3 regions of the Mesorhizobium sp. ESP6-5 genome follow, and region 2 is predicted to be linked to each of the others. Evidence: predicted binding sites of a transcription regulator. Region 2 holds the regulator's gene; each other region holds the start of a gene.
The links. Region 2 encodes LexA, which represses DNA repair genes until DNA is damaged. Its sites were predicted from a motif close to TGTTCNNNNTGTGTTCNG; they were not measured.
Positions count from the first base shown of each region.

Region 1 (7,912 bases), on a different contig from region 2:
GGCCGATCAAGGCGGCAACCACCAGCGCGACAAGGAAGCCCATTTCCAGCGAGGTGACGCCGGCATTGAACAGCGTCCACATCAGCACGGGCGAGAAGCCGAACAGGGACCCGACGGAGAGGTCGAATTCGCCCGAAGTCATCAACAGCGTCATCGCCAGCGCGATCAGGCCGAGCTCGACCGTGAAGGCCAGCGTGTTGGAGATGTTCTGCGGCGACAGGAAGTCGTGGTTGAAACCCCAGAAAACGGCGATCTCCACGATGAGCAGAATGAAAGGTCCGAATTCCGGCCGCGCGATCAGGCGTTGGATGAGCGAATGATTTTCCACTGGGAACCCGCGACATGGTTGAGACGGGCCGCGAGCTCCACCGCATCGGGTGGCATGCCACGGCGCAGGAAGATATCTGGCGCCGTGCGAAAAACGCGCGGCGCCAGGGGATCGCGGATTATTTGCCGGACAGGATCTTGTCGTAGACCGCCGCGGTGTCCTTCTCATAGAGCGCGCCGGTGATGACGTTGAAGCCCGGAGGAATGCCGCTGGCCGCCATGTTGGCGAGCGACAGCGCCACATAGCTGGTCGCCTGCGGATCCTGCCACTGGCCGGCATTGACATAGCCGTTCAGCACTTCCTGGGTGGTGTCGAGCGAGTTGCCCCAGCCGACGACCGGGATTTCGCCCGGCTTGACGCCGACCTGGTCGAACACGCGCTTGATCGAACCGGTTACGAGGTCGCCCAGGCCGATGATGGCGTTGACCTTGCCCTTGTGGGCGGTGAGGTAGTCGACCATGCGGTTGATCACCTCGGCCTGGTCGAGCGTCGCTTCGGTCACTTCATAGGTGATGCCGAGCGGGCCGAAGACGCTCTTGATGCCTTCTTCTTCCTGCACGCCGTAGGTGGCGCCGGGGATCTCGACCGGCATCCAGACGAAGTCGCCCTTCTTCACCAGGCCCTTGTCGACCAGATACTGCGCCCAGTGCTTGCCGAAAGTGACGTTGTCACCGCCGACATAGGCGTTGAAATTGGCCTTGGGATCGGGCGTGTTGAAGTTGATGATCGGGACGTTGGCCGCGCGCGCTTCCTTGACGATCTCGACCAGGCTGCCCGGATCGGGGCTGGTGGTGACGATGCCGTCGGCCTTGGCCGAGAGGGCGGCACGGACCGCCTCCTGCTGCGAGGCGACGTCGCCATTGTGGAACGACGTGTTGACGGTGTTGCCGGTGTCCTTGGCCCATTGCTTGGCGCCGGCGAGGAAGTAGGTCCAGACCGGGTCGGCCGGCCCGCCATGTGAAATCCAGTAGAACGTCTTGGCCTGCGCGGCTGCCGGAATGACCGTCAGCGCGATCAGCAGGCCGTAGAGCACAAGTCTTAGTCTCGTCAGCATTTGATTTCCTCCCGATTGAAGATGATCCGTCCCTTGTTCCGGCTTCAGCCGGATTGCGTCTTTTTGCCAGCGCCGCTCGGATGCATAAGAGCATTCCCTTTTTCGACGAATGGCAAGCCTCCATCTGCAGATGTAGTTGGCGCCTGACGCGGCGCCATCAGCGACCCCATCAGATCGCATCAGTCGGGATGATTTTTCCCGGGCAGTCGGATGATTGTCGCCGAGAGCTCAGCCGGGCGGACTATCCCGATCACGTCTGGGCGGTCTCTGAGGGCGAAAGCCCCCAAAGAGCCGCTTAGAGCAGGCCGGCCTTGGCCAGGTCGCGCATCAAATGGCTGGCGCCGTAGGTCCAGTGCGGGCAATCGGGCGACAGCCGCACGCGGTTGACCAGCGCGCCGAATTTTTCCGACGAGATGGTGACGATGTCGCCGACCTTGTGCGTGAACCCCTTGCCCTTTTCGCCGCGATCCTTCGACGGCACGAACATGGTGCCGAGATAGAGCGCCAGCCCGTCCGGATACTGGTGATGCGGGCCCATGGCCGCGGCAACCAGCTCCTCCGGCGAGCGGCTGATCTCGGCCATCGAGCTTGCCCCCTCCAGCGAAAACCCGTCCTCGCCCTCGACCTTCAGGCGCACGACGGCCTGCTTCACGTCGGCGATGGAGAACGTGTCGTCGAACAGCCGGATGAAGGGGCCAAGCGAGGCCGAGGCGTTGTTGTCCTTGGCCTTGCCGAGCAGCAGCGCCGAACGGCCCTCGACGTCGCGCAGATTGACGTCGTTGCCGATGGTGGCGCCGACGATCCTGCCGCTCGAGGCGGCGATCATGGCGATCTCCGGCTCCGGATTGTTCCAAGTCGAAACCGGATGCAGGCCGACATCGGCGCCGAAGCCGACCGAGGCCATCGGCTGGCACTTGGTGAAGATCTCGGCATCGGGGCCGATGCCCACTTCCAGATATTGCGACCAGGCGCCGCGCGAAATCAGCTTGGCCTTGATCTCCATCGCCTCTGGCGAACCGGGCTTGAGCTTCGAAAGATCATGGCCGATCAGACCCGCAATGTCGGCGCGGATGGCGTCGGCCTTCTCGGCCGAGCCACGCGCCTGTTCCTCGATCACCCGTTCGAGCAGGCTGACCACGAAGGTGACGCCGGAAGCCTTGATCGCCTGCAGGTCGACCGGCGACAGCAGAAAGGGTTTTGCCCGATCGCGCGTGGCTTCGAAACTGTTGGCCGCGATGGCGTCGAGTGAACCGATCGGCTTGCCCCTGGCCGAGCGCACATGGCCGGCCGGGTCGGCCAATTCGCAGACGTCACGCACGGTGGGCGCCGCGCTGGATGTGATGTCGAAGACGGTGTCGTCGCGCACCGTGACGACCAGGGGGTACGAGGCATCGCCGCTCCTGGCGCGGCCGACAAACAAGCCTTCGGCGGGCAGATGTGTCGGGTTGGTCATGAGTTGGGTTCCTCGTTGGATCGAAAATGGTGGCCGGTCGGCGCGGCACTTTCGCCGGATTCCATTCAAAGGTCTATCCCATCCAAGCAGTCGAGCGGTGGCCGCGAATATGCCGACTGGGTCATCCACGACGTCCGGAGGTCAAGGACATCACCGGGCATAGGGTCCAGTTACTCGAGCTTGACTCAGAGAATTGTTCGTGTTTTGTTCTAGGTGCCAGAACAGAACGGAGGCGTTCCTTGGCGAGCGTATAGGTAATGTACCAAGGCGAACTAGATTTCGGAATTCCAGAACCGCCAAGGCGGCCCAAAAAGCCCGATCGTGTCTTCTTCGGCGTGTTTCTGCAGGCAGGGGATTATTTTCGGTTTGCTGATTGTCAAAGCCGGCTATGCGACAAATGTGGCATAGCCGGCTCACCGCTGATACCGGAGCGTTTTCATGTCAGCCAGCAGCATGTCGGGGACTACAAGCGGCTGCGGTCGAAGATCATCTTTGCGGCCACCCGATCGGGGCAGCGCGTCATGATGCCTGCTTTTGAGATCACCTTTCGCCACGCCAGGAGCTTTCCTGGCCGCCCGGCGACAACAGGCCGACCGGCCAAGCATCCCTTCGTGCTTGTGGCCGATGACGGACTGGTTTGTGAACTGAGCGGGAATCTCGGCGCCGAAATGCTGCGTGAAGGCCTGAAGGCGTCAGACGGGTTCGTCCCTCATATGACCCTTGCCTATGACCAGAAACTTATCCCACAACTGCCGATCGAGCCGATCAGCTTCGTGGCGCGGGAGTTCATTCTCGTGCACAGCCTGCGCGGGCTGACGCAATATGACTTTCTGGAACGTTGGCCGCTGATTGCGATGTAACGAAGGACGCGCTGGTTCGCGCGACACCCCATCCTGACAGGGTCATGTCAGCTATCGACCTGTCCGCGATGGCAGGTCCGCAAGCGGTTCCCTACTTGCAATGCGTCTGAACAGGAGGAACAAAAATGACCGTCACGGAAATCGCCAAGGAGTTCACCGAACTTCTCAAACAGGGCAACAACGAAGGTGCTGCCGAAAAATACAATGCCGACGATATCATCAGCTACGAAGCTATGGAGGGACCGATGGCCGTCAGTCACGGCAAGGAGGCCCTCAGGCAGAAAAGCCAGTGGTGGCAAGAGAACCACGAAGTGCATGGCGGCTCGGTCGAGGGCCCTTATGTCAACGGCGATCAATTCGCGGTGCGCTTCACCTTTGACATAACGCCCAAGGCCACCGGCGAGCGTGTCACCATGGATGAGGTTGGCCTGTACACGGTCAAGAACGGCAAGATCACCGAAGAGCGCTTTTACTACTGAGGCCGGAAATCGGGCCTTCCTAGCTTTGCTCTCTTTGCGGCAAGGCTGAAAAAATGAGCACGGCGGCCAGAGCGATCCTCTGGCCGCTGCGGGCGTTCAAATCGTCTTCGCATAGCGCGCAAGTTGATCGGCCACCGTGCCCCAGCCGTCGAAGAAACCCATCTCTTCATGGTTGTCGCGGGTGGCTTGGTCACGGTGAATGGCTGTGGCGGTATAGCGCGTACCCTGGCCATCCGGATGGAGCGAAATGACCGCGGTGATGAAAGGCTCGCCCGAGGGTCGATAGCCGGGCAGCAGCGCATCCGTCCACACCAGCCGCTCGTTGGGCACGATTTCCAGATAGCAGCAGTGGCGGTCACTGACCTCCTTGCCGTCGGGCGACTGCATGCGTGTCCGAAACAGGCCGCCCGGCCTGAGGTCGATCTCGCAGTCAGTGATCAGCCATGGCTTCGGCGTGAACCACTGCCTGACATGCTCAGGTGTCGTCCAGGCTCGCCAAAGCAATTCGCGCGGCGCATCGATTACGCGCTCCAGCGTCAGGTCCAGCCGGGGATCGGGCTCGAAGGAATAACTCATTTTTCCTGCTCCTTGAGGGTCATGACATAGGCATCGAACCGGTCGAGGCGGCGTTCCCAAACTGTACGCTGTTCGGCCAGCCAGCTTTCGGCGAGCTTCAACGGTTCAGGCGCAAGCTCGTAAGTCCTGATCCGTCCGGTCTTTTGCGAACGAACCAGCCCGCAGCCTTCGAGAATCTTGAGATGGTCGATGAAGGATGGCAGGGCCATCTCGAAAGGCTGGGCCAGTTCGCTAACCGAAGCAGGGCTCCTGTTCAGTCGCTCGACCACGCGCCGTCGCGTCGGGTCGGCAAGCGCGCGAAAAATGCCGTCGATCGGCGGGAGGCTTGGATTTCTACTCTGGAGGCTGGTCATCGATCGGTCCCCGGGTTGTCAAAGCGGTCGAAAACACTTAGGTAATTTCCTTAGTGTTGGCAAGCGCAAATTTACGGCAATGCTGGCCAAGCTGCTGGCCAAGCGGGAAGGGCGGTTTTAGGCTGCGAAACGGATTCGACCGTCAGCCCAAGGGACGAGCACTTTGACGATCACCATGTACGGCATCACCAATTGCGACACGATCAAGAAGGCGCGCGTCTGGCTGGAGAGCCATGACCTTCCCTATCGTTTCCACGACTATCGGGCCGAAGGGATCGAGGCGGGCAAGCTGAATGGCTGGGTCGGCAAGGTCGGTTGGGAAAAGCTGCTCAACAAGGGCAGCACGACGTTTCGCGAACTGCCGGAGGTGGACAGGCAAGGCCTCGACGAGAAGAAGGCGAAAGCGCTGATGCTGGCCAAGCCAACAATGATCAAGCGGCCGGTGCTGGAGATCGGCGATCGGGTGGTGGTTGGCTTCAAGCCGGAGGTTTATGAGCAGACGGTGGGGAAGTAGGCGGAAGCGTCGCGCCGTCCGATCTCCACCCTCGTGGGGGAGATGTCCCGCAGGACAGAGGGGGGCGCTGTCCCGCCTGTTTGCGAAGGTCCGAGCGCCTCAACTCGCGCTCAAATACTCCGCCAACGCCACCGCATTATTGTGCGCCTCGTCATGCGCGCCATAGAGCAGCGTTACCTTGCCCTCGCCAAGCAAGCCGCGCAGCTGCGCAACCGCCTCACCATTCCCGTCGAGCTCAGCCCCGTACCGCTTCCGAAATTCCGCCCAACGTGCCGGCTCGTGCCCGAACCACTTCCGCAGGTCGTCGCTCGGCGCGATCTCCTTCAGCCACAGTGCCAGCGCGGCATGCTCCCTGCTGACGCCGCGCGGCCAGATGCGGTCAACCAACACCCGCTGCCCGTCATCGGCAGCGGGCGGTTCGTAAATCCGCTTGACCATCAGGTCGAAAGCCATTCGACCTCCCTACGCCGAACCCCTCAGGCCCACTCGCCCTTGCGCATCACCGGCACGCGGCTGCCATCCTTGGCGACGCCGTCAATGTCGATCTTGTCCGACCCGATCATCCAGTCGATATGGATGAAGCTCTTGTTGCCGCCGCGCGCCGCGATTTCGTCAGGGCTGAGCGAGGCGCCGTCGACGAAGCATTTCGAATAGCATTGGCCGAGCGCGATGTGGCAGGCGGCGTTTTCGTCGAACAGTGTGTTGAAGAACAACAGGCCGCTGGCCGAGATCGGCGAGGAATGCGGCACCAGCGCCACTTCGCCCAGACGACGCGCGCCCTCGTCGGTGTCGAGCACCTTCTTCAGCACGTCCTCACCTTTCGACGCCTTGGCCTCGACGATCCTGCCGCCCTCGAAGCGCACCGAGATGTCGTCGATCAGCGTGCCTTGGTAGGACAGCGGCTTGGTCGAGGAGACATGGCCCTCGACGCGCCGCGCATGCGGAGTTGTGAAAACTTCCTCGGTCGGGATGTTGGGATTGCAGGTGATGCCGTTCTTGGCGGTCGAGGCGCCGCCCATCCACTCATGGCCATCCGCCAGCCCGACCGTCAGGTCGGTGCCCGGTCCAGCGAAATGCAGGGCATGGAAATCATGGCCGTTGAGCCATTCGGTGCGGCCGCGCAGCGCCGCATTGTGCGCCGTCCAGTTGCCGATCGGGTCTTCCACATCCACCCGCGAGGCGGCGAAGATGGCGTCGGCGAGCTTCGCGACCGCCACATCGTCGGCATCGCCGGGGAAAACCTGCCTGGCCCAGGCCAGATCCGGATAGGCGACGATGTTCCAGTTGATGTCGAAGCCGGTGATCTTCTCCAGCGCCGGCTGGTAGGCCATCGAATTGGCCTTGTTGGCGCGCGCCACCTTCGCCGGATCCTGCGCCGACAGGAGCGACGGATCCTCGCCGCGCACGGCAAGCCGGGCTGCGTTGTTGGAGAAGGCCTTAGCCATGCCTTCGTAGAGCCAGCCGGCGGCATGGTCGAAGCCAGCATCGGCGCCGAAGCGGTAGCGCGCCAGCGTCATCTCGTCATCGTTGAAGATCGGCGTCACCAGCCCGGCACCGGCCTTGTAGGCGTGTTCGACGATGCGCCTGGTCAGCGGCAGGGCCGCGATCGACGATGTCAGCACCAGGTCCTGTCCGGGCTGCAATTGCAGCCCCACCTTGATGGCGACTTCCGCCAGCCTGTCGAGCTTCACCGGGTCGATCGTTGCGGAAACGCCGCGCGAATGTGTGGTCATGATCCTGCCTGTCGTCTTGGGATGTTTGATTGAACATAGACCGGTGCCGCGGTGCTTTCCACCGTGATCGTGCCGCTGGGCTCCGCGACCGACGATCCGAACCGCGCCATCGTCGCCGCGATCTCTTCCTTGATCCAGATCATGAAGTCCCGGACCTTGCGGCTCTCGGCCTTGGTGGCGGAGGTCACCAGCCAGTAGCCGAGGCCGCTCTGGGCGCGAATTCCGAACGGCGCCACCAGGCGCCCGTCGGCCAGCGCATCGGCCGTCAGCAATTGCCAGCCGAGCATCACGCCATGGCCGGCGATCGCCGATTCCAGGCACAGCATCGGGTCGGTGAAGCTTGCGCCTTTCTGGAAGGTAACGGGTTGAACGCCGGCGGCCGCGAACCAGCTTTCCCAGTTGATCATCGCCCGCTCGTCGGTGATGGCGCAGGTCTGGGCGAGGTCGCAGATCGACGTTAGTTTTCTGGCAATCCCGGGCGCGCAGACCGGGAAGACTTCCTGCGCCAAAAGCAGCTCCGCCTTTCCACCCGGCCATTTGCCGTCGCCAAGCCGGATGGCAA
Region 1 is NZ_JAIUGR010000002.1:101,689-109,600, reverse strand. It holds gene LB524_RS03000 (ABC transporter permease) at 1-328, opposite strand, end outside; gene LB524_RS02995 (substrate-binding domain-containing protein) at 447-1,382, opposite strand; gene LB524_RS02990 (fumarylacetoacetate hydrolase family protein) at 1,678-2,835, opposite strand; gene LB524_RS02985 (2'-5' RNA ligase family protein) at 3,093-3,695, shown strand; gene LB524_RS02980 (nuclear transport factor 2 family protein) at 3,821-4,174, shown strand; gene LB524_RS02975 (SRPBCC family protein) at 4,271-4,750, opposite strand; gene LB524_RS02970 (ArsR/SmtB family transcription factor) at 4,747-5,103, opposite strand; gene LB524_RS02965 (ArsC family reductase) at 5,267-5,617, shown strand; gene LB524_RS02960 (DUF488 domain-containing protein) at 5,717-6,070, opposite strand; gene LB524_RS02955 (aminopeptidase) at 6,094-7,350, opposite strand; gene LB524_RS02950 (LysR substrate-binding domain-containing protein) at 7,347-7,912, opposite strand, start outside.
Region 1: LB524_RS02985 (2'-5' RNA ligase family protein) is a predicted target of LexA. The motif match lies at 3,030-3,047, and genes of this name have one in related genera.

Region 2 (7,912 bases):
CCATCGCCTTGCGCGAGATCGTTGCCATGTGGTCCTTGTAGGCCGGGCGCGACGGCGCGATCGTCTTGGGATCCTTGCCCTTGAGGATCTCGGCGGCGATGTTGCCGGCGTTGACGCCGACCTGCGTGTAATTGACCGCGAAGCTCGCCGGCACGGTGCCGTTACGGACCGCACTGTCATCGGAGTTGACGACCGGGATACCGGCCTGGCGCGCGGCCGCGGAGACAGCGGCGATCGCCGGCTGGATCAGGTTCGAGGCCGGGCCGTAGATCACGTCGGCCTTGCCGGCGAGCGAAGCGATGCGTTGCTGGATGTCATTGACGTTGTCGATGCCGACCTCCACCACCTCGAAGCCCGCGGCCGGTGCCGCCGCCTTGATCTTTTCGACCAAGGCAACGTCATTGGCCTCACCGGGATTATAAGGCACGCCGAAGCGCTTGGCGTTCGGCAGCAGCTTCTTGGTGAAGGCCATCACCGCGGCGACGTCCTGCAGATCGCTGGCGCCGGTCATGCCTTCGTCTCCGGCGTCCCATGACGGCACCAGCTTGGCCGCCACCGGATCGGTGACCGCGGCAAAAACGATCGGAATGCCGGAACCGGCAAGCGCTTTCTTGGCGATCTGCGATACCGGCGTGGTGATGGTGTAGATCAGCTTGGGCTGCTCGGCCTGCAGCTTGGCGATCATCTGCGGCACCAGCGATGCATCGAAATTGGTGTGGCTCTCCGTGTAGACGACGTCCTTACCCTCGACGTAGCCATTATCCGTCAGCGCCTTCTTGAAGCCGGCTATGGCGGCGTTCAATTGCGGATGCTCGCCGAAATTGGCAATGCCGATACGGATCTGATCGGCCGCGGCACTGCCGGCACTGACCATCAATGCGCCTGCCAGGGCCAAGCCCGACAACCAAGCGGATTTCGACTTCAACATCATTTCCTCCCAGATTTGATCAGGGCCGCTTGGAAACGCGGCTACTACGGCGATCATGGTGAGTCCGCTGGTCTGTGTCAAACATTATATATAATTGTTGCTGTGACGCACTATCATATATACTTTTCGCCAGACGACGGATTGATCACCATGCTGAATGAAACGAGTTCCACAAAAACGGAAGCCGCCTATCAGCTGTTGCGGCGCGACATCCTGACCACGCGCCTCATGCCCGGCGCCCCGCTCAAACTGAGTGCGCTGCGCGGCACCTATGGCGTCGGCTGGACACCGTTGCGCGAAGCCCTGTCGCGGCTCGAGGCCGAACGCCTGGTCACCGCGATCAGCAATCGTGGTTTTGCCGTGGCTCCGGTGTCGCGGGCCGAGCTGGAGGATCTGGCACGCGCCAGGATGGTGATCGAGATACCCCTGTTCCTCGAATCGATGGAAAAAGGCGGCAGGGAGTGGGAGGATGCCGTGGTCACCGCCCACTACCGGCTCTCGCGTTGCAAGACGGCGGTCGACGATCCCTCGGACGCGGCCGTCGACAGATGGGACGAGAACCACGAGGCTTTCCATGCGGCGCTGCTGAGCGCCGCCACATGCGACTGGCTGTTGCGGTTCCGCTCGACGATCTCGGATCAGCTGCGCCGGCATCATCGCTTTCTTGGTCTGGCGCCGACACTGCGGGCCGCGGCCGGCCTCAAGGATGGCTATGAAGAGGCAATCGAAGCGCTACGCGAAGCGATTGCGATCGAACACCATACCGCGATCATGGAAGCGGCGCTCGACCGTGACGTCGAGCGGGCCAAGGCGCTGATGACGGCGCATATCGGCTACACACTGCACGTCTATGTCCACAGCGAAGACAGCGGCGCTACCAGATACGCCGCTCGCGCCGGCAGCTTGAAGGCGGGTTCGGGATAACTTCAGCGCTTCCGCGACGCCTATTCGAACGCGCTGGCCGGAGTGCGCCGAACGCCCCGATCCATGGCCGCCCGAAGCTACCAATCGTTGGCATTTTGGTTTCGTTTCGTTCCGCGAATAATGGCTCCGCGAATTATACGTCCCTCCGAGGAGAAGCCTTCCAACTAACTGATGCCAAAGCCTCGTCGGCGGATGGGCCACAGGCCATTAACCAAAACGATTTCAATGCGCCTGCCGACGGCGGAAAGGACTGGTTGCCGCCCGCCGTCGCGGGCAAAAAACTTCAGACCCCTTAACAAATTCATTAAACTTTAAACGGTTGCAGAACACAACTGGAACAGATAGTGTTTGTTCTGGGTTTGTTTTTTCGATTCTGGTTCAACCTTTCGTTCAATGTCTTGGGGGCCGCCATGCTGACACGCAAGCAACATGAACTGCTGATGTTCATCCACGAACGGCTCAAGGAAAGCGGGATACCGCCTTCCTTCGACGAGATGAAGGAAGCACTCGATCTTGCCTCCAAGTCGGGGATCCATCGCCTGATCACGGCCCTGGAGGAGCGCGGCTTCATTCGCCGGCTACCCAATCGGGCGCGCGCGCTGGAAGTGCTGCGGCTGCCGGACTCGATCGCGCCGGGCCTCAATGCGGCAAAGAAGTTCTCGCCAAGCGTCATCCAAGGCAGCCTTGGCCAAGGCAGTCTCGGACGCCAGATCAGGCCGGCCGCTGCGCCTTCGCGCCTGCCCGCGGCCGGCAACGACGACGACGCGGTTTCAGCCGTGTCCATCCCGGTCATGGGCCGTATCGCCGCCGGTGTGCCGATCGATGCCATCCAGCATCAGACGCATTCGATCTCGGTGCCGCCGGACATGATCATGGGCGGCGAGCACTATGCGTTGGAGGTCAAGGGCGACTCGATGATCGAGGCTGGTATCTTCGATGGAGACACGGTCATTATCCGCAATGCCGACACGGCAAGCCCGGGCGAAATTATCGTGGCACTGGTCGACGAAGAGGAAGCGACACTGAAGCGGTTCCGCCGCAAAGGCGCTTCGATCGCGCTCGAGGCCGCCAATCCAGCCTACGAAACGCGCATTTTCGGGCCGGACAGGGTCAAGGTACAAGGCAAGCTGGTCGGGTTGATCAGGCGCTACTGAACCGGCTTGTCATCGGGCTTGTCGGGTTTTTTGTACGGCGGCAGCCCCCTCGCCTCGCGTGAGAATTTTCGCTGTTCGTGCCAGGGCCGATATGGTCCGTCGACGGCAAATGCGATCGCGGCCCGGGTCGTGGCCGACTGGGGATTGAAGAAGACGGCAGCGCTTCCCTTGCGGGCGAGCTGCCGTTTGGTGACGACGAGAACCAGTGGATTGTGGCAGGCGTCATAGGCGGTTGCGTCATTGACGATGATCAGGTCGGCGAAAGCGCAGGCTTTCCAGGTGGTCTTGCGGTCCTCGACATAGGCAATGATCGCGCCGGAAGGGTGCCTGGCAAGGCACAGGCCTTCGCGGCAGTAGAAGGGCGATCCCGGCGGCAGGTCGGTGGGACTGGCAACATCGAATTGCCTGTCTGTCGTGTCGAACATTTCCGGTTTGACGATTGTTTCGGAGATCAGGGCGCGCTTCCAGTTGTCGGTTGCGAATTCGTTCGGACGTTCCCGGTTGACGGCCAGTTCGCCATTGCCGATCGGCAGCGCGACCAGCCGCGCATCTTCCGAGATCAGCACATCGGGCGCGCGTGTGTGCGACACAGTCAACAGGCCGGCGAGCGCGAATGGCAGCGCCGCGAGCCGCAGCCATGTCGTCGCCATCGTCGCGATAACCAGCGCGACGGTGACCAGCAGCACGGATTGCTGCGAAATCAGCCCGACTCCATCGACCGGAGAGCGCTCCGATATCCACGCCGACACGGCGATCATTGCTGTCAGGCCCTTGCCCATGAGGTAGAGAGCCGGCCAATCCAATCCGAATGGCATCAACAGCGCGCTGGCGACGGCCAGGAACATCACGACCGACACGATAGGCATCACGGCCAGATTGGCGAACAGGCTGAGCGGCGATACCCGCTGGAAATGCCAGATGGCAAACAGTGCCGTGGCGCTGCCGGCGATAATGGACGTCATGGCCAGTCCACCTGTCGCCAGCAGGAATTTTCGCGTCAGGAACCCGGGCAGCGATCGCTTTGGCGGCGGTGGCCGCGTCTTTCCCGCACGGTGATCGGCCCAGCCGGCATAAGCGCCAACCAGGGCCGCGGTCGCGGCGAACGACATCTGAAAGCTCGGGCCGACGACCTCGTGAGGCGAGACCAGGATGACGGCGATCGCCGAGATCCCCAGATTGCGCATGGTCAGCGCAGCGCGATCGAAGAAGACGGCAATCAGCATCACCGCCAGCATGATGAAGCTGCGTTCGGCGGCAACGACGACACCGGAAATGATGAGATAGGCCGCGATCGAGAACAGTGCGGCGGCGGCCGCGTATTTCTTCACCGGCCGGCGCGCGGAAAAGTCTGGAAACAGCGCGAAGGCACCACGCAGCAGACCCATGATGGTGCCGGCCACAAGCGCCATATGCAGTCCCGAAATAGAGATGATGTGATAGATGCCGGTACGCCGCATCGCTTCATTGATTTCATCGGGTATGCCGGCGCGCACGCCGACGATCAGCGCCGCCGCGATCTCGCCTTCAGCGCCGCCGACGCTGCCCCTGATGTGGTCGGCGATGGCTTCGCGGGCATTTTCGATGCCTGAAAAAAGGCGAGCCGATAGCGGCATCTCACCGTCGTCGGCGGAAACAACCGTTGGATTGCCGAGAAAGAAGCCGCTGCCGCCGATGCCGGCGAAATAGCTGTCAAAAGAGAAGTCGTAGCTGTCCGGCCGCACCGGGCCGGTCGGCGGCAACAGTTTGGCGTAGCCTGTGATGAGCGAGCCGGCGGTCATTCCCGGCGGTATCTTGCGTGCGGAAAGCCGGACCCTTTCCGGCGCATAGCGCAGTTTCGGCCGGGCGGTCGAAATCACGTCCATGGTCAGCCGGATGCGGCCGCTCTCCATCTCCTCGATCGAGACCACGCGGCCGGTCAGTTGCGTGGAGATTTCCGAACCCAGCATCCGGGTTCCGGCTCGCCATGTTTCGACCTTCGCCGCGAGTAGGCCCAGCGCGCACAACAGCACTGCCATGAAACACAGATGGGTTTTCGACCAGGAGCGCGAGACGAAGGCACAGACCGCCATCAGCACCACGACCGCGACGGGTTTTGCAAAGTCGGGCTCGGATGCCAGCGAGAAATAGGCGATCGCCCCAACGGCCAGACAGACCGGCACCAGCAGGAACGCGATGCCCCGGTCGAGTTCGAGCTCCGCCGCCTTGGCCACGCCATGGCGCACGCGAGGCAAGGATACCAGGCCGACTTGCCGGCGCACGCGCGCGATCCTGCCCGCGGCAGGAGCCGGCGCCGGCTCCTGCCCACCTGCCTGCAGCGACCTGGTTTCGGGTGTAGCCACGAGCGGAGATGGCAGTGGGATCGTCGCAGGCGCCGCAAACAGGGATCGCTCGCTGACGCCGATAGCGGCATCCTCGCCCCGATCCGAGCCCCGGCCTCGTCCAGTCATCGGGTCTGCCCCTTGCACCCTCGACGTCCTATGCTACATGAACGCGCAACGCGCGAAAGTCCGCACGCTCTGCACCCAGCTTCAGACGTTTTCCGAGAGTTCCATGCCCGACAAGGTCATCACCCGTTTTGCCCCCTCGCCGACCGGCTATCTGCACATCGGCGGCGCGCGCACGGCGCTCTTCAACTGGCTCTATGCGAAGCATACCGGCGGCACGATGCTGCTGCGCATCGAGGACACCGATCGCGAGCGTTCGACCGATGCGGCCACATCGGCCATTCTCGATGGCCTGACCTGGCTTGGCCTTTCGTGGGACGGTGACGCGGTCTCCCAATTCGAGCGCGCGCCGCGCCATCGCGAGGTGGCCGAGGAGCTGGTGCGCCTGGGCAAGGCCTATTACAGCTACGAGACTTCAGCCGAGCTCGAGGCAATGCGCGAAGCTGCACGCGCCAAGGGCCTACCGCCACGCTATAACGGCCATTGGCGTGACCGCGACCCGTCGGAGGCGCCGTCCGGCGTCAGGGGCGCCATCCGCATCAAGGCACCGGCCGAGGGCGAGACGGTGGTGCAGGACCGGGTCCAGGGAGACGTGCGCTTCCCCAACAAGGATCTCGACGACTTCATCATCCTGCGTTCGGACGGCAACCCGACCTACATGCATGCCGTCGTCGTCGACGATCACGACATGGGCGTCACCCACATCATCCGTGGCGACGATCACCTGACCAACGCCGCCCGCCAGACCGTGATCTACAACGCCATGGGCTGGGACGTGCCGTCGATGTCGCATATCCCGCTGATCCACGGCGCCGACGGCGCCAAGCTGTCGAAGCGCCACGGCGCGCTCGGCGTCGAAGCCTATCGCGCCATGGGCTATCTGCCGGAGGCGCTGCTCAATTATCTTGCGCGGCTCGGCTGGAGCCATGGCGACGACGAGATCATGTCGATCGAGGACATGGTCTCGTGGTTCGACATTGGCGACGTCAACAAGGGCGCGGCGCGCTTCGATTTCGCCAAGCTGGAAGCGATCAACGGCGCGCATATGCGACGTATGGCCGACACCGAGCTGTTCGATATCTTTATCGCCACCTTGCCCTATCTGGAGGGCGGCCCGGCGATGGCGGCGCGGCTCAACGAGAAGAACAAGGCGCAGCTGCTGGCAGCACTTCCGGGCCTGAAGGAGCGCGCCAAGACGCTGGTCGAGCTTGTCGACGGCGCCGCCTTCCTGTTTGCCGCGCGGCCGCTGCCGATCGACGACAAGGCGGCACTCCTGCTCAATGACGACGCGCGCAAGATCCTGCGTGGCGCTCACGAAGCTTTGAAGTCGCTGTCAGGCGACTGGACGGCGGCCACGGCCGAGGCCGCGATCCGCGACTTTGCGCTGGCTGGCGGGCACAAGCTTGGCGCCGTGGCCCAGCCGTTGCGGGCTGCGTTGACCGGCAAGAGCACGTCACCGGGCGTATTCGACGTGCTTGCCGTTCTGGGGCGTGAGGAAAGCCTGGCGCGCGTAGCGGATCAAATCGATTAGGAGCAAACTGGCCCAAGAAGATTGGCATTGAAAGGCGGGTTTCGCAGTGCAACATTAGGCCTTGGCCCAATCTGGCACGCACCTCCTAGAATGCGGTGGCGAATACGCGCATTGCGGTGATTTCGACGTGTCGCTCTGCGGAATTTGCCTTTGCCGGCATGAGGAAACAAGAAGGAGTTTGCAATGACCGAAGCTGCGAAAAAACTGGATGTGGGCGGCCAAGAGGCCACGGCAACGCTGGAATTCGCCGGCAAGACTCACGAATTCAAGGTGCGAAGCGGCTCGGTCGGACCTGACGTCATCGACATCGCCTCGCTCTACAGCACCACCGGCGCCTTCACCTATGACCCCGGCTTTACCTCGACGGCAAGCTGCGAGTCGGAAATCACCTTCATCGATGGCGACGCCGGCATCCTCCTGCATCGGGGCTATCCGATCGACCAGCTGGCCGAACATGGCGACTTCCTCGAAGTCTGCTACCTCCTGCTCTACGGCGAATTGCCGACCAAGGCGCAGAAGGACGATTTCGACTACCGCGTAACGCGCCACACAATGGTGCACGAGCAGATGTCGCGCTTTTTCACCGGCTTCCGCCGCGACGCGCACCCGATGGCGGTGATGTGCGGCGTGGTTGGCGCGCTGTCGGCCTTCTATCATGACTCGACCGACATCTCCGACCCGTACCAGCGCATGGTTGCCTCCATGCGCCTGATCGCCAAAATGCCGACGATCGCGGCCATGGCCTACAAGTACCACATCGGCCAGCCCTTTATTTATCCGAAGAACGATCTCGGTTTCGCGGCAAACTTCCTGCACATGTGCTTTGCCGTGCCGTGCGAGGAGTACAAGATCAACCCGGTGCTGGCGCGCGCCATGGAGCGTATCTTCATCCTGCATGCCGATCATGAGCAGAACGCTTCGACCTCGACCG
Region 2 is NZ_JAIUGR010000008.1:37,502-45,413, forward strand. It holds gene LB524_RS14700 (ABC transporter substrate-binding protein) at 1-928, opposite strand, end outside; gene LB524_RS14705 (GntR family transcriptional regulator) at 1,079-1,852, shown strand; gene lexA (transcriptional repressor LexA) at 2,263-3,006, shown strand; gene LB524_RS14715 (ComEC/Rec2 family competence protein) at 3,000-5,453, opposite strand; gene gltX (glutamate--tRNA ligase) at 5,557-6,981, shown strand; gene gltA (citrate synthase) at 7,165-7,912, shown strand, end outside.

Region 3 (7,912 bases), on a different contig from region 2:
GTTGGGCGAATTCGACGAACGGCGTCGCGCGCACGCCGAACATCTCGTGGGTGGCCAGATGCACCCGCGATTTCGGCCGCCGCAGGCGCTCGGTCAACTGCTCGTCCAGCGCATCGGCGAAGTCGGCGGGGACGCCGGCGGCCAGCAGGTTGCGCCGGCGGTCCTGCGGGCTGATGTCGACGTAGCGGACCGGCTTGCCGATCGCCTGCGAAATCCGCGCCGCGATGTCGCTCATCGTCAGCGCCTCGGGTCCGGTCATGTCGAGGCTCTCGCCTTCATGGCCGCCATCGCGCAGCAGCCGGACGGCGACCTTGGCGATGTCCTCGACATCGACCGGCGACAGTTCGGTGCCGCCAAGCGCCAGATAGAAGGCGCCCTCGGCGGCGATGGTCGGCGCGTCGCGCAGATAGACCTGCATGAACTGGCTGGGGCGCAGATGCGTCCACGCCATGCCGGCTCCTTCGAGATAGCGCTCGACCTCCTCATGCATGCGCGTGAAGCGGAACTTCGTCGCGTCATAGCCGATGTTGGATTCGGCACCGGAAAACTTCACCACATGCGCGACGCCGGCCTGCTTGCAGGCGTCGATAAAACGGCACTGCGTCTCGACCATGTCTTGCGCGGCGGTCGAAATCATCAGCACGCGATCGACACCATCGAGAGCCGCGCCAAGCGTCTCCGCCCGGCGCATGTCGCCGTCGACCAGCTCGACGCCGGCAAGTCCGCCGAGCCCTGCCGCGGATGCCCGGTTGAGATCGCGAACCAGCGCCCTCACTTGATGCTTCTGCCGCGCGAACTCGCGCACGATTGCCTTGCCGTTCAGGCCGGTGGCGCCTGTCACCAGGATCATCTGTCTCTCCATTCAGCGTTGATGCGACCGCCCTTCCGGCGACCCACCTTGAAGACGAAGAGAAGCGGGCAAAGGATTCCGGCCAAACGTCTTTTTACCGGCGTGCGGCCTGCACGCCGGCGATCAGCCTGCCGGCGCGTAGCGGCTGACCACCATGCCGCAGGCATAAGCCTTCGAGCCGAGCAGAAGCAGGTTTCGGAACCCGCCTTGGTCGAAGATGCGGCGGCCGGCGCCCAGCACGGCCGGATTGACGAACAGCTGGAACTCGTCGACCAACCCGGCCGCGATCAGCGCCGACGCAAAGCCCGCCCCGCCGAAGACGGCCATGTCGCCGCCCTCACCCGCCTTCAATGCGTTGACCTCGCGCGGCAGGTCGCCGCTCACCACCGTCGTGCGCTCCCATCGCGAGGTCTCGAGCCTGTCGCTCGGCACCACCTTGCGCGCTTCGACGATACGCTGGGCGAAGGCATAGAACGGATCGGCCGGATATTTCCGCGCCGCGTTGCCCCAATGGGTGAGGTAACCTTCCTCAGCCATCTTGCGGCTGAGCAGGATGGTGTCGATGCCGGCAAACACCGCGTTGAAATCACGCTTCAGTTCCTCGTCCCAGCCGATGTCGTCGCCCCATCCCCAAAGTTGCCAGGGGTGGTTCTCATTGGCACCGACAAAGCCGTCGACCGACATCTGCATCTGAAGGATCAGCTTTTTCATGGGGTTCTCCTCGTTTCCGGATTCCAGGCAGGAAGGATCACGCCGCGCTTTGCGCACGGGCAAAGGCTTGTGCCCAGCTCTCGAAAGTGGTCGGCGTGGCGTTGCGGATTGACGGTGCCTCAAGCGCCCAGCGTTCACCCTTGTTGAAACTCGCCGCCGTTTCGCCGAGCGCATCGGCAAAGCTCGGTGACAGGCCGTTGGCGATCATCCCGGCGCGCGCCTCAGTGAATGGAGCCGCCTTGTAAGTGACCTGCCTCCCCATCGCGCTGCCCAGGATCGCGGTGGCCTGCTCGAAGGTATAATAGCCGCCGCCATGCAATTCGATAACCCGCTCGCTTGGAAAGCGCGTGGCGTCCAGCAGGGCGGCGGCGCGCTGGCCGACATCGCTGGCGGCAATCAAAGGCATCGGCAGATCGCCACGGAACGGCGTCATGAAGATGCCGGAAGCGGCCTGCCGGACAAAGCCCATGCCCTTGGCGAAGTTCTCCATGAAGAACGAGGCGCGCAAAAACACCAGTTCGTCGAGGCCGAGCGCCGCCAGCCGTTCCTCCATCAAGGCGGCGCCGAGCGAAGTTCCCATCCTGAGATGGGCGTTGAGGCCGCTGAGCAGCACGACGCGGCGCACGCCTGACTTCGCGATCGCCGCCGCCAGCCGCGCGCCGACTTCATCTTCGAAGCGATGAAGATCCGGCGCCGTGACGTCGAACGGAATCATTACATAGGCGCTGTCGGCACCGGAAAAGGCGGAGGCGAGCGCGTCGCTATCGTCAAGCGCGACACCCAGGCTGCGCGCCACGCCGCGCACAATATGCCCCTGCCCGGTCAGGACCTGGGCGACCGCCTTGCCAACCTCGTTGGTGGCCCCGATGACCACGACGGTTCTTGGTGAGCTGATTTTCCCGACGGCCTGACTCATGACGTCCTCCTGCTGGCCAAGTTGCGATCCAACGATTTACTTTTGAAAGCATTTGACTGACGGAAAGAACGATGTCAATAGTAAAGTGATTTAAAAATGGAACCATAGAGATGTCGACGCGTGAAAGATCCGGCTGCCCGATCAGCCTGTCGCTGGAACTGCTCGGCGACCGCTGGACGCTGCTCATCATCCGCGACCTGGTCTTCGCCGGCAAAAAGCATTTTCGCGAGTTCCTGCAATCCGATGAAGGCATCTCCTCGCGCACATTGGCCGAGCGGCTGCAGACGCTGCAGGACGAAGGCATCCTCACCCGCAGCGACGACCCTAGCCATGGGCTGAAGGCGATCTACCGGCTGACCGAAGCCGGCATCGATCTCCTGCCGGTGCTGGCCACGCTCGGCGCCTGGGGCAGCAAGCACCGCAAGTCCGACGACAAGCTTGCCCGCATCGCCGACGAACTGGCGGCCGGCGGCGAGCCGGCGCTGGAACGGATGAAGGCGGCACTGCGGGCGGAGCATGTTGTCTAGGAAGTGGCGCTGCCGCCTTCCCCCTGTGGGAAAAGGAGGCACTTTACGCGCCTCGGTTACGCCCAACGGACACCGATGCACCAAGGACCCAATTGACAACGATCTCTGTTTGTTCACTATAGGTTCCTATCCATCAGCAATCGCGGATGAGCGGAACAGGATGGAAACGACGGCCACCATCCTGCATGCCGATCTCGACGCCTTCTATGCCTCGGTCGAGCAACTGCTCGACCCGTCGCTGCGCGGCAAGCCGATCGCGGTTGGCGGCGGCGTGGTACTCGCCGCCTCTTACGAAGCGCGCGCCTTTGGCGTGCGCGGCGGCATGCCTGGACGCAAAGCGCGCGAGCTTTGCCCGCAATTGATCTTCGTCGGCGGCAATTTCAGCCACTACCAGCGGCTGGGCGACGCGGCGATCAAGGTGCTCGACGATTTCACGCCGGTGGTCGAACGCATCTCCATCGACGAGGCCTTCGCTGATGTCGCCGGCTGCACGCATCTGTTCGGCTCCCCGCGGGAAATCGCGACGGCGATCCGCGGCCGTGTGCGGGCCGAACTCGGCCTGCCGATCTCGATCGGCGTGGCTCGCACCAAGCATCTGGCCAAGATCGCCTCGCAAGTCGCCAAGCCAGACGGGCTGGTGGTGGTCGAGCCCGGCACCGAGCTTGCCTTCCTGCACGATTTGCCGGTCTCGCTGATGTGGGGCGTCGGCCCGGCTACCAGGGCGCGCTTGGCCGAGATCGGCGTCGAGACCATCGGCGAGCTGGCCCGGACGCACAGCGGCGCCCTGACCCGGCTGCTAGGCCCCGCGGCCGGCGAAAAGCTCGCGGCGCTGTCGTGGAACCGCGATCCGCGCAAGCTGGAGACGAAGCGCCGGGCGCACTCGGCCGGCGCGCAATCGGCGCTCGGGCAAAAGCCGGCCGTGGCGCGAGTGATCGTGCCGACACTGCTGCATCTGGCCGATCGCGTCGCCAGCCGGCTGCGCGCCAAGAACCGCCCCGGCCGCACGGTGACCGTGCGCGTGCGCTTTGCCGATCTCAGCGCCGTCACGCGCTCGATCACGCTGGAACAGCCGATCTCGGCGACCGCCATGCTGGCCGAGATCGCAGGGGATTTGGTGCGCGGCGTGCTCGCCGAGCATCCCCGGGAGAAAACGATCTCGCTGCTGGCGATCTCGGTCTCGCACCTGGAGGAGAGCGCCGAACTGCAGCTCGACCTGCCGCTCGGCCTCGCCGACGAGAAGCGCCGCCCGGGCAGCCAAAAAGGCCTCGCGCGCTTCGGCGCCGACCGCGCCATCGACAAGATCCGCCAGCGTTTCGGCAAACAGGCGGTCGGCTACGGTACGGTGGCCCTGGAAGCGGCCCGCTCGGTGCCCGACGCATTCAGGGAACTGGCGGAAAAGGAGCTTTGAGTGGAAAAAGGGACTGTCCCCGACGGCGCGCCAACCGACACCATGCCGCGCTTCGCTACTGTCGGGCCGACGCTGCACCGACCCCATAGAGTTGCCCGCCTCCCGGCACGGCGCCTGTTTCCGTCCCGCCGCGCTCTGTAAACACAAGGCCGGAGCCCGGCACGAGGTCGCGGATTGTGCGCGACGTAACGATCTCGCCCGGCAAGGCTTGGCCGAGCATCAGCACTGCTTGGTCGATGGCGGTGCCGGTTAAATCACCGTCTTGCTTTTCGCACTCGCCAATATGCACCGCGGCACGGACGCCGAGGCCGGATGGCTTCAAACCGTCGCGGATCGCCATGGCGCATTGGATCGCCCGCGTCGGACGCTGGAAGGCAGCGAGGAGGCCATTCGCGTCGCGCCGGATCTCCCTGCCCTGGGCCAGTTGCACTTGATCGCAGACCGCGTCCACATATCCCCGCCTCAAATCCCGGCCATCGGGGAACGCAGATGGCGAGGTGATGTCCACGCAGAGAATGGTGACCAGCACACGCTCGCCGGGTGCCGCCGGCAAGGTGCCGCTGACAAAGGACTGAATCTCATCGATCAGGCGATCGGAGCCTTCCCCCCAGATGACATGGTCGTTGCCCGCGAGCTCGATGTAGCTCGCTCCCGGTATGTGTCTCGCCAGGTAGCGCCCCTCCTCGGCCTTGACCCAGCGATCGCCCGTTCTCTGAACGATTAGCGTTGGAACGTGGATGGCTCCCAGTATCTCCCGAACGTCGATTTCGGTGCTCCAGTACCACAGCGAGATCGCATCGGCGGGCGAAGCTGAATTGCGCAGGAAGGCCGCGAACCATTCGCGCTCGAATGCATCGTTCATCAGGCTGGGCGCGGCATTGCTGAGGTCGGCCGGCTCTCCCCATTCGCGCTCGATGGCGACGAGTTCTCTTTCCACCTGCGCCTTGGTTTTGGCCCAGGGGTAGTCCGGCGCCCATACACCTCGGGCATAGGTCCCGTTCAAGATGAGGGCTGCCGTGCGTTCAGGATAGGTCGCGGCAAACAGCATGCACATGCTGCCGCCCTCGGAGCTGCCGAACAGGACGGTACGCTTCGAACCGACCGCGTCCAGGACCGCGCGCACGTCTTCCATACGCTCTTCGAGCGTCGGCAGGCCGACATTGCGATCCGACAGTCCGGTGCCACGCTTGTCCATCCGGATCAGCCGGCAAAAAGAGCCGAGACGGTGCAGGACATGCGCCAGCCTGGGCGATGCCCAGGCAAGGTCGAGATTGGAAACCCAGCCTGGCACATAAATGAGGTCTACGGGGCCGTTGCCCGTTACCTGATACGCGATGTTGCTGCCAGCCGATTTGACATAGTGGGTCGGCGGCGATGCAGCCTGAGCACCGGGCGCAACCGGCCCGGCGGCTGCTGGAGCAGCCGACGCCGTGCGTCGGGCCCGAAGCTGTTCATAGAGCTGCCTCGTTTCCGGTTCCGGCTGAACACGTAGCTGCCGCTGCAAGGCGTCGCGGCAGAGCTCATATTGTTTCAGCGCCAAATTGACGCGGCCCTGGGCCGCACAGGCCCGCATCAAGGCCCGGTGGACGTCTTCACGCAGCGGCTCCCAGGCTAGCAAGCGTGTCGCCGCCTGCACGCAGGACGCCAGATCGTTCTGCGCGAAGTAATGCGCGACGAGCTTTTCCAGCACCAAGACGGCCGTGGCCCGCAGCCGTGCGCGTTCGATCCGCAGCCAATCCTCGAAGGGTTCCTCCTTCAGGCTGAAGCCATCGAGGAGATCGCCTCGATAGAGGCTGATGGCCTGCTCAAGCTGCTCGGGTGCCGCCTCGGCAGCCAGCACCTCGAACCGGGCGACGTCGAAATCGAGATCATCCAGCGCCAGCATGATGCTGTCGCCATCGGTCAGGAAGCGAACGCCATGGGCCGAGGGCATAGCCTTCCTCACGACAGAAAGAGCCTGCCGAAGGTTCATGCGTGCCTGCGGCTCGCCGGTGTCGCCCCACAGCAGGGCGGCAAGCTTTTCGCGCGAGAGGGAATGCCCCGAATGGATCGCAAGATAGGCGACCATGGCGCGCGCCTTGCGGGTGAAGGACGGGGCCACGGCACCGCCAGTGAAATCGAACCCACCCAACAGTGAGAGGCGCGCCATCGGATCCACCACAGCTTCAGCGGCAATCCTTTACCGGTGCCGATACCAATTCAACCGGCTTTCTGCGTCGCGCGACGCTTTTCACGATTTCGTCACGCTGGCGCGAACGCGATTCCGACGGGTGTGACGCACGGTGCTGCTGACAACTGTCATGGAGAATACCATGCTGCTCCCGCACCCAACAGACTGGCCGCTCCTGTTCTACGGCGATCCCTGGCTTACGTCGCGGTCTCCGGACCGGGTCGCGCCGCAGCGCCACGACCTAGCGCTGGCGGGGTACCTGGACAAACAGGCGGCCAACCGGGAGGCGATGAATCGCCGGCCAGGCCTCCTCGGCCGCCTTGTCGACAAGATCCGCCAGCGTTTCGGCAAACAGGCGGTCGGCTACGGTACGGTGGCCCTGGAAGCGGCCCGCTCGGTGCCCGACGCATTCAGGGAACTGGCGGAGAAGGAATTGTGAGCGGAGGAGCCCTCCCCGTCGCTCACGCTTTGCGGATCGATGTCCCGAACCAGGCGGCGCGGTGGTCGTCACCAGCGCCGGCTTTCAATGGGTCTTCTTCACGGCACGCCCGTTGCGCGGCGGGGTCAGTTTGCAGATCGTCGACATCGCTGCAATGATCGAGGGAAGGAGCGGAGACGCCGATGTTCGGGGCCTTCTAAAGAGAGTTGCCGGGTGACTGTCCTCGACAAGGCAAAGCAATGGGCGAGAGCCATCAAGCGCGATGTGATGGCCCTATGGCTGGCCGCCCGCGATCCTCGCGTTCCCTGGTACGCCAAACTTGCCGCCGGCCTGGTCGCCGCCTACGCGCTCAGTCCTATCGATCTGATACCCGATTTCATTCCCGTACTCGGATATTTAGACGATCTGATCATCGTACCGCTTGGCATCCTGCTCGCGGTGAAGTTGATCCCCGCCGATCTGATGGCGGAGTTTCGCGCGGAGGCCATTCGCCGATCGAGGCCGACCAGCCGCGGCGGTCTCGCATTCATTGTCGGACTTTGGGTTTTGATGGCCGCCGCGCTCATCTGGCTATTCTGGCCAGATCGCTCGGCCTGATATGGATTTCAGGCTGGGCGTTTCGCGTCGCCCGGCAGACCACGAATGAAGTTGGTCGCGTGGTCGAAAGGTTCCCACATCAAAGCCTAGCGGTGCCGAAAATCCGGTCCCAGAATATCGAGGTCACGCCGAAATTGGCGTTGTCGTCGATATGGTGGTGCACCGCGTGGCGGCGCTTGAGCGTGTAGAGATAGCTCGGATGGGCCGGATGCCAGTGATGGATCATGTGGTGGACGCTGATGTACCAGAGATAGCCCAGCATCAACCCGCAACTCACCGCGCTGGCGGTCGCGA
Region 3 is NZ_JAIUGR010000007.1:42,874-50,785, forward strand. It holds gene LB524_RS13095 (SDR family oxidoreductase) at 1-850, opposite strand, end outside; gene LB524_RS13100 (dihydrofolate reductase family protein) at 974-1,561, opposite strand; gene LB524_RS13105 (NmrA family NAD(P)-binding protein) at 1,599-2,477, opposite strand; gene LB524_RS13110 (winged helix-turn-helix transcriptional regulator) at 2,588-3,004, shown strand; gene dinB (DNA polymerase IV) at 3,165-4,412, shown strand; gene LB524_RS13120 (alpha/beta fold hydrolase) at 4,468-6,561, opposite strand; gene LB524_RS13125 (hypothetical protein) at 6,725-7,021, shown strand; gene LB524_RS13130 (YkvA family protein) at 7,289-7,618, shown strand; gene LB524_RS13135 (sterol desaturase family protein) at 7,698-7,912, opposite strand, start outside.
Region 3: dinB (DNA polymerase IV) is a predicted target of LexA. The motif match lies at 3,115-3,132, and genes of this name have one in related genera.